DNA from 3 places in the Mesorhizobium sp. M0045 genome. Region 1 is predicted to be linked to each of the others. Evidence: predicted binding sites of a transcription regulator. Region 1 holds the regulator's gene; each other region holds the start of a gene.

Region 1 (4,897 bases):
GTTTCTCCCGCCGGGTTGCCGTCTGCCGCGGATGCCGGAAGCAGCCTAGAAGTTATCCGCCGGAAGCGGAAAAACAATTCTTTTTGAAAAAACGCCGCGGCGAGCGGCCGCGGCGTTCGGACTTCTCGGAAACGTCGGCTCAGTTGCAGACCGCAACAGTGCCAGCCGCCACGCCGGCGCAGACCTCTTCTTTCTTGATCCAACCGGCGTCGATGACGACGTTGAGGTTATCCTTGGTGATTGCCACCGGAGTCAGGAACAGCGACTTGACCGTGTTGCCGCCGGGCGTGGTGAAATCCTTCACGCCGGCAATGTCGGTCATCTGCTTGCCGTCGGCAAGCTGCGAGGCGATCTCGGCGGCGTTCTTACCGAGCTCGCGCGCGTCCTTCCACACCGACACGGTCTGTGTGCCAAGCGCGATGCGGTTCAGTGCGGCGTGGTCGCCGTCCTGGCCCGAGACCGGAACCGATCCGGCCAGCCCTTGCGCCGTCAGCGCGGCGACGACGCCACCGGCGGTGCCGTCATTGGCCGCGACCACGGCATCGACCTTGTTGTCGTTGGCGGTCAGGAACTGTTCCATGTTCTTCTGAGCGTTGGCCGGCAGCCAGCCGTCCGTATAGGCCTCGCCGACATTCTTGATCTTGCCGCTGTCGATGGCCTCCTTCAGCACCTCCATCGAACCGGCAAACAGGAAATCGGCATTCGGATCGGAACCCGAACCCTTGATGAAGACGTAATTGCCTTCCGGCTTCACCTTGAAGACTTCGCGGGCCTGCATGCGGCCGACTTCCTTGTTGTCGAAGGTCAGATAGAACACGTCCTTGTTCTCGATCAGCCGGTCATAGCCGACGACCGGGATGCCTTCGTCCAGTGCCTTCTGCACGGCCGGCCCGATGGCCGAGGCATCCTGTGCGAGGATGATCAGCGCATTGGCACCCTGCGAGATCAGGCTCTCGACGTCGGTGAGCTGCTTGCCGGGGTTGGACTGTGCGTCGGCGGAAATATACTTGTCGCCGGCGGCCTCGATGGCCGCCTTCATTGCGGCCTCGTCGGTCTTCCAGCGCTCTTCCTGGAAGTTCGACCAGGAAACGCCGATGACCTTGTCTTTCGCCTGCGCCACCGACGCCAGCGCCAGCGTCATGGCGACACCCGCCAGAATGGCGGTCGTGAATCTCTTCATCATATCCTCCCTGCGCCGCGTACGGCGTGACTAATTGCTCAACGACCAGCTTGGAAGCTCTAATTTTTTCGAGCCTCGAAAAAATACTGGCCCGATCTCCGGCTGCTGTCAACATCGATTGTGATGGATTTTGATGACTCTGCGAGTTTTTTCGAGCGTCGGAATAAACGATGACAGCGCCACCTGCATCTGACACTATTTGCCGCATCTGACACTATTTGTCGGACATTACCGACGGCTTCCGGTTCATGAGCGGCCGCGGCAACCGGGAGGAAAGCAAAACGATGTCGGTCGGAATCCGCCACGACGATTTGCGCCGGCGCAACCGGGCGATGGTGATCTCGGCGGTGCGCCGGGCCGGCCAGCCATCGCGTACGGAGATCGCAGCCACCACCGGCCTCAGTCATTCAACCATATCGGCGATCTCCTCCGACCTGATACGGGAAGGCATCCTCGCCGAGAGCAAGGCAAGTGAGCCCGTTTCGTTGAAACGCGGTCGTCCGCAGGTCGGCCTCGCCCTCAACCCGGAAGCGGCGGCGGTGCTGACCGTGGTGTTGTCGCTGAATTTCCTGTCGGCCGCCATTATCGACTATGCGGGACAGGTGGTCGCCGAGGAACAGCGCCGGCTGGACACGCTGACCATGCCGCGCGACGAACTGATCCGCGAATGCAGGGCCATCGTCCGGCGCCGGCTTGAGGACCCAGACCTTGACGTCCGCAGTGTCGCCCGCATCGCCCTGGCGATTCAGGGCATTACCGACTCCCCTGCACGCGCCATGCTGTGGTCGCCGATCACGCCGCAGACCGACATCGCCTTTGCCGACATGCTGGAGGACGAATTCGGTATCCCGGCCACGGTGGAGAACGACTGCAATATGATGGCGGTGGCTTTGCGCTGGCGCGATCCGGATCGCTATCGCGACGACTTCATCGCCATCCTGCTTTCGCATGGCATCGGTATGGGGCTTGTGCTGAAGGGCGAACTGTTCACCGGGACGCATTCCTCGGGCGGCGAATTTGGCCACATGATCCATCGTCCGGGCGGAGCGCTCTGCCGTTGCGGGCGGCGCGGCTGCGTCGAAGCCTATGCCGGCAACTATGCCATCTGGCGCAACGCCAGGCAGATGAGCGAAGACAGCGAACCTATCGCCGACGTCAGCGACGCCGACATGCGCGCTCTGGCGGCCCGCGCGCGCGAGAAGGATGGGCCGGAACGCGAGGCCTACCGCAAGGCCGGCGAAGCGCTGGGTTTCGGTCTCGGCTCGCTGTTCGCGCTGATCGATCCAGCACCGGTCGCGATGGTCGGCGCCAGTGCCGCTGCCTTCGATCTGATCGAGCCGGCCTTGCGCAAGGCCATCGCCCAGACCGCCGGTGGCCAGCATTCGGGCTCGATCTCCTTCGACACCGAGCCAAACGAATTGCCGCTGATCCGCGAAGGCTGCGCGATGCGGGCGTTAAGCTTCGTCGACCAGGAGATTTTCGCGCCGGGCGCGCAAATGAGGCCCGGCGTCAGAAGGAACGTCGCCTGACCAGGCGGGTCAATCTTCCCTGATCGCATAGCCGGCGCCGCGGATGGTGCGGATGACATCCGGCATGCGGCCGTTATTGACGGCTTTGCGCAGCCGCCCGACATGCACGTCGACGGTGCGTTCGTCGATATAGATCGTCTCGCCCCAGACATTATCGAGCAACTGGCTACGCGAGAAGACGCGGCCCGGATGCCGCATCATGAACTCGAGCAGCCGGAATTCGGTCGGCCCGAGCCGGATCTCGCTCTTCTTGCGATAAACCCGGTGCGATTCGCGATCGAGCACGATGTCGCCGACCTTCAGCACGCTGGACAGCACTTCCGGCTTGGCGCGCCGCAGCAGCGCCTTGACCCTGGCCATGAATTCCGGTGTCGAAAACGGTTTGACCAGATAGTCGTCGGCGCCGGTCGAAAGACCGCGCACCCGGTCGCTCTCCTCGCCGCGCGCGGTCAGCATGATGATCGGCAGCCGCTCGGTTTCGGGGCGCACGCGCAACCTGCGGCAGAGCTCGATGCCGGAAACCGCCGGTATCATCCAGTCGAGCACCAGAAGGTCGGGCACATTTTCCTGCAAACGGATCTCGGCTTCGTCGCCGCGTGTCACCACCTCGACCTGGTAGCCTTCGGATTCGAGATTGTAGCGGAGCAGCACGCCCAACGGCTCCTCGTCCTCCACCACCATTATGCGTGGTGCGATCATCGGCTGGGCACCCCCATCATGTCACCGGTGCAGGCATTGTCGTTTCGTCCTGCTTCGGACGATTGACCGGCAATTGCTCGCCGGTCAGCACATAATACGCATTTTCGGCGATGTTGGTGACATGGTCGCCGATCCGCTCGAGATTCTTGGCGCAGAACAGCAGATGCGTGCAAGCGGTGATGTTGCGCGGATCTTCCATCATGTAGGTCAACAGCTCGCGGAACACCGACGTGTATTTGACGTCGATGCGCTCGTCGGCGGCGCGCAGCTTGGCCAACGCGGCCGCATCGCCTGCAGCATATTCCTCGATGACGCCCTGCACCTGGATGAGCACTAGCTGCGCCATCGCATCGATGGAATGCGATAGGTCGCGCGGCGTGACGCTGAGGCCGACCGCGCTCACACGCTTGGCGATGTTCTTGGCAAGGTCGCCGATGCGTTCGAGGTCGCCGGCCATGCGGATCGCTCCGACGACATGGCGCAGATCGTGAGCCATTGGCTGGCGCTTGGCGATCAGGGTGATGGCGCGATCGTCCAGTTCGCGTTGACGCGCATCCATGATGGCGTCGTCGGAGACGACGCGTTGCGCCAGCACGTTGTCGGAATTCAACAGGGCCTTGGTCGCCCCGCCGACCATCGAACCGGCGAGGTCGGCCATGTCGCGGATCAGCTTGCTGATCTGCTCGAGATCCTCGTCGAAAGAAGCGACTGTGTGTTCGCCCATGGTCCTGTCCTCATATGCATGATCGGAACGGCTCAGCCGAAGCGGCCGGTGATGTAGTCCTGCGTGCGCTTCTCGCGGGGCGACGTGAATATCTTCTCGGTCCGGTCGAACTCGACCAGTTCACCCAGATACATGAAGGCGGTCTGGCGCGACACGCGCGCCGCTTGCTGCATGTTGTGGGTGACGATGACGATCGTGTAGTCGGCTTGCAGCTCGTCGATCAGTTCCTCGATCTTGGCCGTCGACAGCGGGTCGAGGGCCGAAGCCGGTTCGTCGAGCAGAATGACTTCCGGCTTCACTGCCACGGTGCGGGCAATGCAGAGCCGCTGCTGCTGGCCGCCGGACAGGCTCAAGCCGCTGGCGTTTAGCTTGTCCTTGACCTCGCTCCACAGCGCGGCCCGCTTCAACGCTTGCTCGACGCGGCCGTCCATCTCGGACTTGCCGAGATTCTCGTAGAGCCTGACGCCGAAGGCGATGTTCTCATAGATCGACATCGGGAACGGCGTCGGCTTCTGGAATACCATGCCGATCTTTGTCCTGAGGAGGTTGAGATCCTGCGACCGGTCGAGAATGTTCTTGCCGTCAAGCAGCACCTGCCCCTCGGCGGTCTGTTTCGGGTAGAGCTCGTAGATGCGGTTGAAGACGCGCAGCAGCGTCGATTTCCCGCAACCCGAAGGGCCGATGAAGGCCGTGACGCTGCGCTCGGGCAGCGACAGGCTGATGTCCTTCAGCGCCTTGCTCTGGCCGTAGTAGAAGTTGAGGTTC
Region 2 (4,897 bases), on a different contig from region 1:
GGGCCACGATCGGCACCGCCATCGCCGAAGCTGCGCGGCGGACGATCACTGCGGTCACCGCGATCGCGGTCGCCGAATGAGCGCGGGCCACGGTCGCGGTCGCCGAAGCCGCCGCGTTCCGACCGCTCTTCGCGCTTCTGCATCATTGCCGACGGACCTTCCTCATGCGCATCGACCTTGATGGTCAGGAAACGCAGTACGTCCTCGGACAGACCCATCTGGCGCTCCATTTCGTTGAGCGCGGCCGGGGGGCAGGTGATGTCCATGAGTGTATAATATGCCTTCCGGTTCTTGTTGACCCGGTAGGTGAGGGACTTCAGTCCCCAGTTCTCGACCCGGCCGACGGACCCGCCATTCGCGGTGATGACGCCCTTGTACTGTTCGACAAGCGCATCGACCTGCTGCTGCGAGAGGTCCTGCCGAGCAAGAAACACATGTTCGTATAGAGCCATAGTGTTCGTGCCTTTCTTCGTTTCTCTCCCGGTTCCCGGCGGCAAAAGCCTCTGCAACTTCTCTGACCCGCAATCCTTGCGAAGGCGGGGAAGAAAGGAGCATGACGAGACGGTCGAGAGCGGAGACACGGGAGGCGGAAGCGCTTCTGGCTTCACGCGAAGGTTTCGAAAAACCTCCGGCCCTCCGTTCAGCCCCCAGCAAGGACCGGCAGATTGCGGGCGTCTATACAGGAATTTGGCTGCAAGGCAAGGGCAAACGGCCGACGTGTCGTAAGCAGATGAGTTGTCCGGATTAGGTAGCACATGAGTTGTCCGGTTTTATCGCCAGCCAAAGGGAGGCTGGGGCCGCGGTTAAGGTCAGGCAATACCCTGATGGGACGCTCGCCGTCTTCCACGGGCCCCGCCGCATCGCCCGATACACGCCCGACGGCGCCATAATCCAAGAAACCTGCCGCACGGGGCAAGCCGCGTGAACCGCTTCGACGCAAAACTGAAGCGGACTACCAAACCGGACAACTTGATTTGCTACCGACAGGGCAAACGGCCGACGTGTCGTAAGCAGATGAGTTGCACGCGAGTTGTCCGGTTTTATTGGGCTGCTGGCCTCATTCGCAAGGTCTTACGCATTTCCTGCCCGGACCCAAGAATGTTTTCCTCGCCTGACAAAACAAACCGGATGCCCTGTTCGTATAATCGCGGGAGACGATCGAGGTAACGCCAACAAATCGAACAGCTCTACGCAGTCGGCAGTCAGCTGCAACAATTCCCGTCTCTCGACGACACGATCGGAGTTCGCGCATCACGCTGCAACTTCAGCTGCCTCAGCTCGTGTGCGCAGCCACTTTGCCTGTGGTTTCGGGGAAGAAATCGGGCGCCGCATGGCGCTTGCCGAACATCATGTCGTATTGCAGCAGACGGAAGTCGCGGATTGCCGGGTCGATCTCTTTCTTACGCGACCAATCGGGGGTGGCGTCGCCTCCCGGTGCCAACAGCAAATTACGGTCGATGACGCGGTAGCGCTCTCGCAACTGGCCGAGGAAGCCGGTGTAATACGGATGGCTGATGCCGGCCGTTTTCAGGATATGGTAGGGCAGGAAGGCCGGGCTGACGACGCCCAGATCCTCGGCCGGGCCGCTGCGGTTCGACCAGACGATCAATGGCGTCTGGTGGTGCTGCAGCATCTGGTCGGCCGCCTCCTTGCGCGGCGCGACATTGTCCTTCAGGAAACCGGTCTCGACGTAGACCGGCCCAAGCGGCGGCAGGTGATCGCCGAAGAATGCGATGACGGTCGGCCGCTCGCGTTTCTTCGCCCATTCGATCAGCCGCTCGAGGCCGCGGTCCGCATCGGAAGAGCCTTCGGCGTAGCTCAACAGCGATTCACGTGCCCATTGGCTGATCGGCGCCTGCACCTTGTGGGTCGGATTGATATAGCGATACGGCTCATACGGCCCGTGGTTCTGCAGGCTGACGGCGAAAAAGAAGACCGGCTCGGCGCTGGTATCGGCTTCGCGGATGATCTCGTCGGTCATCGCTGCGTCCGACGCGAGCGGTCCGCGCTTCTGCATGGGCGGCAACGTCTCCTCGGACTTGAAGTCGTTGAAGCCGAAATCGGCATAGACGGCCCCCCGATTCCAGAACCAGTTGGTGCCGGGATGGATGGCGCGCGCCCGGTAGCCCTGACTTTTCAGGAAGGTCGCCAGCGAGGGAGTCGGTGTCCGCACATATTGCTGGTAGGGAATGCTGCCCGCCGGCAGGAAGGCGTTGGAAAAGCCGGTCAGGGCCTCGAACTCGATGTTGGCCGTCATGCCGCCGAACTCGGGCGAGAACATGTAGCCCGTGCGCAGTGCCCGCACATTGGGGATAGGGTCGGGTGTGATGGTGACGCCGGGCAGCTTGGTCGGATCCCAGAAGGATTCGCTCATCACGACGATGATGTCGGGCTTCTCGGCAGGTACCGAGGCGATCACCTGCGGTTTGCCGATCGCTTCGATCGCCTTGTCGGAATAGCCGGGCGGCGCCGAGACATGCGCCATCGGGACGTTCAGCGCGAAGGCGAGCGCAAAACCGTTCGAGGCATAGTTTTCCTTCTGGTCCCACATAATCGGGATGATCTGCAGCCGGTCGCGCGTCCACGAGAAGGTGGCATAGTCCATGATGGAGACGAAGAAAGCGATCAGCGGCACCGTCAGCGTCAGCCGGGCAAGGCGGCCCTTGTGGCTGAGCGCCGGAACGCGGCGGCGCCATAACCGCCAGCCATAGACGAGCAGCGACAGCCCGCCGACGATGCCGATCGCCAGGGCAATGGCGGTTCCTGGGCGGTCGCGGACCAGGAGCGGCATCAGTGCCACGATCTGCCGGGAATAGAGGAAATCGGTCGGATAGAGCGGATCGCCGAGATAGAGCGACTTCTGGTGGCCGACGAACGCCAGCGACAATGTCAGCGGCGCGACGATCATCAGGCTCTGATGGCTGCGGCCGAGCACGGCGTCGAGGCCGATGAGGATCAGCGCAAAAATGATGATCGTGGTCCAGCCGGGTTTGAAAGGCTGCAGAAAGAAATCAATGGTGCCGGCAAAGTTGCCGCGCACGATCAGTTCGATGGCAAACACCAGGATGGCCGCAGCCAGCAAGCTGATAAGGCCATAGCGGATGACAGGCCATCTGCGCGCCGGCAGATAGCCAGTCGACGGATCGCCTTCAAGAAACTGTGGCGCCGCCTCGGCTGCGCTCTGCTTGGTCTTTGCCACTTCAATAGTTCCCCGGCCCGCAACAAAGGCGTCACTCGATTGTCATCGAACTGTCACGCAAAGCCTAGCGCCTGCGGCGGAAATAAGAAGAGCCAACAAACAAATCGTGAGCGGTTTTCATCATGAGTGATCGCCAAAAAGCCTGCCGAAACAGGCACTCGGCCGACGCTGAGCGGTCAAGGTTGGACTTGACTTGGGCGCACGCCTTGCGTCACAGGCAGCGAGAACCAGCAGCTGGGAGCCGACCATGGCCATCGCATTCACCTTTCCGGGGCAGGGCAGCCAGGCCGTCGGCATGGGCAAGGACCTCGCCGATACTTTTGTGGAATCGCGGCGGATCTTCGAGGAAGTCGACGACGCGCTCGGTGAAAAACTATCGCAGCTGATCTGGGAAGGCCCGGAAGAGACGCTGACGCTGACCGCCAATGCTCAGCCGGCGCTGATGGCGGTGTCACTCGCCGCAGTCCGGGCGCTGGAGGCGCGCGGCTTCTCCCTGAACGGCAAGGTCACCTATGTCGCCGGCCATTCGCTCGGTGAATATTCGGCACTTGCGGCCGCTGGTTTCGTTTCGGTCGCCGACGCCGCCCGGCTGTTGCGTATCCGCGGCAATGCCATGCAGGCGGCTGTACCGGCCGGCGAGGGCGCCATGGCGGCGATCATCGGGTTGGAACAGGCCGACGTCGAGGCCGCTTGCGCAGAGGCCGCCCAAGGCACCGCCAAAGATCCTGCGCAAGCCTTGGTTTGCCAGATCGCCAACGACAATGGCGGCGGCCAGCTGGTGATCTCCGGCGCCAGGCCGGCGGTCGAACTGGCGGCAAAGCTATGCACGGAGAAGGGCGCCAAGCGGGCGCTGATGCTGCAGGTCTCGGCGCCCTTCCATTCGGCATTGATGAAGCCTGCGGCCGAGATCATGCGGGAGGCGCTGGCCGCCGTGACGAAGCGTGCGCCGGTCGTGCCGCTGGTCTCGAATGTTACGGTGACCCCGACGAGCGATCCTGACGAGATTGCCCGCCGCCTCGTCGAACAGGTGATCGGGCGCGTGCGCTGGCGCGAAACGGTGGAGTGGTTCGGCAGCAACGGCGTTGCGACGCTTTACGAAGTGGGCGCCGGCAAGGTGCTGTCGGGGCTGGCCCGCCGCATCAACCGCGATATTGCCACCACTGCCATCGGATCCGCGGCGGATGTCGAGGCGGCGCTGGCGGCGCTTGCATAATCAACTGGCGATTTGACACCGCTCCATGCAAAGGGTGTTCGCTCAGATCAGGAGGCAAGAATGTTCGAATTGACCGGCCGCAAGGCGCTCGTCACCGGCGCATCGGGAGGTATCGGCGAGGCGATCGCCCGTGTGCTGCACGGCCAGGGCGCCATCGTCGGCCTGCATGGTACACGTATCGAGAAATTGGAGGCGCTGGCCGCCGAACTGGGCGACCGGGTCAAGCTTTTCCCGGCCAATCTTTCCAACCGCGACGACGTCAAGGCGCTCGGCCAGAAGGCGGAGGCCGACCTCGAAGGCGTCGACATCCTCGTCAACAATGCCGGCATCACCAAGGACGGGTTGTTCGTGCGCATGGCTGACGCCGACTGGGATAGCGTGCTCGAGGTCAACCTGACCGCCGTGTTCCGGCTGACCCGCGAGCTTACCCATCCGATGATGCGGCGCCGCCATGGCCGCATCATCAACATCACTTCAGTGGTTGG
Region 3 (4,897 bases), 100 kb from region 1:
GCTACATGCACGCCAAGCGCCTTGACCTGCCTCAACGCCGCCAGTGCGCGGGGCATATCCTTCACCAGGGCTGTTTCGGTAATCTCCAGTTCCAGCCTGCCGGGTGCGAGGCCCGACCTCGCCAGTGCGTCATGCACCTTGCGGCTGAAGTTCGGATTGTGAAGCTGCACGGCGGAGACGTTGACGGCGACCATCAGCGGATTTGTCCAGCGAGCAGCATCGTTACAAGCCGTCGTCAGCACCCAGTCGCCGATCTGGGCGATCGCGCCACTGTCTTCGGCTACGGGGATGAAAACAGCCGGAGAAATGTCACCCCGCTCAGGGTGCTGCCACCGGACCAGGGCTTCGAAGCCGATCATCCTGCCGCCGCGGATTTCCTTCTGAGGCTGGTAGACGAGGTGGAACTCCTTGCGGGCGATGGCCTGGCGCAATTCATGCTCCATCACGCGCTTGTCGCGGGCCGCGGTGCCCATGGCTATCTCGAAAAACCGGTAAGTGTCCCTGCCTTCGGTTTTGGCGCGATGGAGTGCCGTGTCGGCGTGGCTGATCAGGCCGGCCTGGTCTTCGGCATCCAGCGGAAAGAAGGCGATGCCGATGCTGGCCGAGACGAGGCCGGAGCCGACCGAAACCCTGTTTTCCTCGCGGATCGCCGCCAGCAAGTCCTCGGCTATCCGGCCTGCGGCCAGGGGGTCGGGGAGGTTCGGAGCTATGATGGCAAATTCGTCGCCGCCGAGACGCGCGAGCATCTGTCCGTGGCGCGGAATGCCGGAAATGCAGTGCGCGAGCTTCTGCAGCATCGCGTCACCGGCGCTGTGGCCGTAGAGGTCGTTGACTTGCTTGAACCGGTCGAGGTCAAGCAGCAGGAGCGCCAGATATCCATCCTTGCCGCCACGATCCATCGAGGCGAATTCTGCTTCCAGCCGGGAAGAAAAGCTCCGCCGATTGGCAAGCCCGGTAAGCGGATCGAAATGCGCGAGGCGGAGAATCTCTTCTTCTGCCTTCTTGCGCTCACGGATGTCGCGAACGGCAAGCACCGTATGAGGCCTGCCGCAGTAGGTGATCTTCCTGGCGATCAGCTCGACAGGAACTCTCGCGCCGTCGCTGCCCCTTAATGTTGCTTCCTGCGCCTGTTCGCCGAAGCCGGACATATCGGCTGCGCTCTGTCCCTCGAAAAGCTCGCCGAGTTGCATCGTGTTCAGGGTGGCTGTCGCTGTTCCGGTCAGCTTCGCCATACTGTCATTGGCACTGACGATGCGGGTGCCATCGCAAACGATCAGACCTTCCACCGCCGCGTTGGCGAGATCGTGCATGCGATCGGCCTCGAGCTTCTGGCGGCGAAAGCGCAGGTCGATCCACAGCGCCGCACCTGACAGCACAAGGATTACAAGGCTGGCGACCGCTGCGGCAAAGGCCTGGGAAATGGGCTCGACGGAATGTTCGGATATTTCAATCGAGGAATCCGGAATGATCGACACCGCGGTCATCGCGATGAAATGCAAGCTGCAAATGGCCAGCGTCAAAAGCGCGGCGCCGCCGAGAGTCGCGAGTGCTGACGGGCGGCGCAAGACGACCAGGAGCGCCAGTGCCGCAAGGGTCACTCCGGCCAGAAGCGATATCGCGACAAGGAGCAGGTTCCATACGACCCGGCCTTCGACCTCGAAAGCGGCCATGCCGATGTAGTGCATCGTCGCGATGGCGCCGCCGAGAATGGCGCCACCGACGAGGAAATGGTCGATGCCGCGCCGCAAGGTGGCGACCCACATCCCAAGCGCGGTCAGGATGACGGCGGCGGCAAGCGAAAAGGCGGATAATCCCGGATTGTATGCGTTCGGTATTCCCGGCGTAAACGCGGTCATGGCGATGAAATGCGTCGCCCATATGCCGAACCCGGTCGAGGCCGCGGCGATCATCAGCCAGACAAGCCGGTTTCGCTCGGTCGATCGGCCGACATGCTTAAGGAGATTAACCGCAGAGAAACAAGAAATTCCACAGACGAGTGCGGCGAGCGCAACCAGTCTCAGGTCGTGCTGATTTACGATACAATTATAGACCGTCAGCATCCTGGTCACTCGGTCAAAACTAACAGGGGAGGTGTGACGGATTAGCTCTTGGAGATTTTAACGAATAGTTAACCCGTAGGCCATGAGGCGGGTCTTTTCGGGGGAAAACCGATGCCGCTGCGCCGAAAAAGGCGGTGATGTCGTTTCTGACGCCCGGTTTCGGTAGCGAGTGCACTTTAGGAAGGAATGGTGTTCATTGATCGGCAACAAAACCGTTGTCCGATTGTCATCAGCGCCACATATTGGCTTTGCGGAGGTGCCCCTTTCGCCAATGCGGGAGATGAAACATGAAGTTCTTCGGCTTTGCGGCCGGTATCGCCGCCACCGTGACCCTGCTTTCCACCACCTCCGCCTTCGCCGTCACGCAGATCAGCTGGTGGCACGCCATGACCGGCGCCAACGCCGAGGTCGTCGCCAAGATCTCCAAGGATTTCAACGCCAGCCAGAGCGAATATGAGCTCGTTCCGGTGTTCAAGGGCACCTATCCGGAGACGCTGAATGCCGGCATCGCTGCCTTTCGTGCCGGGCAAGCGCCCGATATCCTCCAGGTGTTCGACGTCGGCACCGGCGTGATGATGGCGGCCGAGGGTGCGATAAAGCCGGTGGCCGATGTGATGACCGGCGCCGGGATGACTTTCGACAAGAGCCAGTATCTGCCCGGCATCGTCGGCTATTATTCGAAGCCGGACGGCACCATGCTGTCCTTCCCCTACAACTCCTCCTCGCCGATCCTCTACTACAACAAGGACATCTTCCAGAAGGCAGGCCTCGACGTGAACAATCCGCCCAAGACCTGGAACGAGGTTTGGGAAGCCGCCAAGAAGATCAAAACGAGCGGCGCCGCTTCTTGCGGCTATACCTCGACCTGGCTGACCTGGATCCATCTGGAGAATTTCGCGGCGTGGAATGACGTGCCTTGGGCCACCCAGCAGAACGGCCTGGCCGGCGGCGATGTCGAACTCAAGATCAATGCGCCGATTTTCGTCAACCACTTCCAGGCGCTCGCCGACCTGGCCAAGGACGGCACGTTCAAATATGGCGGCCGCACCTCCGAAGCCAAGCAGATATTCCTCGCCGGCGAATGCGGCATCTTCACTGAATCGTCGGGCGGCCTCGGCGATATCGTCAAGTCCGGCATGAATTATGGCATCGGCCAGCTTCCCTACGACAGTGACGCCAAGGGTGCCCCGCAGAACACGACGCCGGGCGGTGCCAGCCTATGGGTGTTCGGCAACAAGTCGGACGAGGAGTACAAGGGCGTTGCCGCCTTCTTTGCCTATCTGTCCAAGACCGATGTACAGGAATACCTGCACCAGAAGTCGGGATACCTGCCTGTGACGCTCGCCGCGTACGAGGCGACCAAGAAATCAGGCTTCTATGACAAGAACCCCGGCCGCGAGACACCCATCCTGCAGATGATCGGCAAGTCGCCGACCGACAATTCGAAGGGCGTGCGCCTGCCGAATCTGCCGCAGGTGCGCGATATCCAGAACGAGGAGCTGGAGAAGATGCTGGCCGGCCAGCAAACCGCCCAGCAGGCGCTCGACAATGCGGTCGCGCGCGGCAACGCCGCGATCAAGGAAGCCCTGGACAACTAACGAGATCGTCTCGGTCAGTCGGTTGGAATATCGCCCACGCGAGCGCGCGTGGGCGATGCCTGGATAGCGAGGGAAATCAGCCTGTCTCCACGCGTCGTCTTTCCCAACAAGATCCTGCCCTACCTGCTGGTGGCGCCACAGCTCGCCATCACCCTGGTTTTCTTCTACTGGCCGGCCGGTCAGGCGCTTTACCAGTCGATGCTCAGGCAAGACCCGTTCGGGCTGAAGAGCAGGTTCGTCTGGTTTGCCAATTTCCGGAAGGTGCTGGCCGATCCGGCCTACCTCAACTCGATCAAGGTCACGGTGGTGTTCTCGCTTGCGACCGCGATCGTTGCCATGGTTGTGGCCCTGCTGCTCGCGGTTATGGCCGAGAAGGCCGTGCGCGGCAAAGGCCTCTACCGCACACTGTTGATATGGCCTTATGCCGTGGCGCCGGCGATCGCCGGCATGCTGTGGCTGTTTCTGTTCAACCCTTCGATAGGCTCGTTGGCCTATTTGCTGAGAAGCCTCGGCATCGCCTGGGACCCACTGCTCAACGGCACCCACGCCATGATCCTGCTGGTGTCGGCGGCTGCCTGGAAGCAGATCAGCTACAATTTCCTGTTCTTCGTCGCCGGCCTGCAGGCGGTGCCGAAAACGCTGATCGAAGCGGCGGCCATGGACGGCGCCGGCGAAACCAAGCGCTTCTGGACCATCATCTTCCCGCTGCTTGCGCCGACAACCTTTTTCCTGCTGGTCGTCAACACTGTCTATGCCCTGTTCGACACGTTCGGCATCGTTCATGCCGTCACCGGCGGCGGGCCGGGCAAGACGACCGAGACGCTGGTCTACAAGGTCTACAATGACGGCTTCGTCAATCTGATCCTGGGCGACTCGGCGGCGCAGTCGGTCATCCTGATGGCCATCGTCATCGCGCTCACAGCGATCCAGTTCCGCTATGTGGAACGCAAAGTCCACTACGGCTGAGGGCAGCGATGATCGGCCAGTCCCCGCTCCGCACCTTCATCGCCCATGCCGTGCTCATCCTCGGCATATTGATCGTGGCTTTTCCGATCTACTATACCTTCGTGGCCTCGACGCACACGCTGCAAACGATCCTCAGGCCGCCGCTGCCGCTCTTGCCGGGCAGCCAGCTATGGAACAACTACAGTGAGGCGCTGTTCGGCGGCATCGGCCGTATCGGCGGGGTCAGCGTCGGCAGGCTGCTCCTCAACACCACGATCATGGCGCTCGGCGTTG

The links. The regulator PhoB, encoded in region 1, activates phosphate uptake and scavenging genes when phosphate is short. The targets are predictions, from matches to a motif close to TGTCATNNANCTGTCAT.
Region 2: the regulator PhoB is predicted to act here: its motif matches at 3,240-3,256, upstream of NKJ72_RS21150 (LTA synthase family protein).
Region 3: the regulator PhoB is predicted to act here: its motif matches at 2,274-2,290, upstream of ugpB (sn-glycerol-3-phosphate ABC transporter substrate-binding protein UgpB).

Annotation. Positions count from the first base shown of each region.
Region 1 covers NZ_JAMYUY010000003.1:136,924-141,820, reverse strand. The annotation lists gene xylF (D-xylose ABC transporter substrate-binding protein) at 140-1,180, opposite strand; gene NKJ72_RS05630 (ROK family protein) at 1,465-2,709, shown strand; gene phoB (phosphate regulon transcriptional regulator PhoB) at 2,719-3,408, opposite strand; gene phoU (phosphate signaling complex protein PhoU) at 3,425-4,132, opposite strand; gene pstB (phosphate ABC transporter ATP-binding protein PstB) at 4,165-4,897, opposite strand, start outside.
Region 2 covers NZ_JAMYUY010000014.1:33,462-38,358, forward strand. The annotation lists gene rpsF (30S ribosomal protein S6) at 1-452, opposite strand, end outside; gene NKJ72_RS21150 (LTA synthase family protein) at 1,274-3,199, opposite strand; gene fabD (ACP S-malonyltransferase) at 3,447-4,412, shown strand; gene fabG (3-oxoacyl-[acyl-carrier-protein] reductase) at 4,473-4,897, shown strand, end outside.
Region 3 covers NZ_JAMYUY010000003.1:238,806-243,702, forward strand. The annotation lists gene NKJ72_RS06190 (bifunctional diguanylate cyclase/phosphodiesterase) at 1-2,060, opposite strand, end outside; gene ugpB (sn-glycerol-3-phosphate ABC transporter substrate-binding protein UgpB) at 2,348-3,658, shown strand; gene ugpA (sn-glycerol-3-phosphate ABC transporter permease UgpA) at 3,740-4,624, shown strand; gene ugpE (sn-glycerol-3-phosphate ABC transporter permease UgpE) at 4,633-4,897, shown strand, end outside.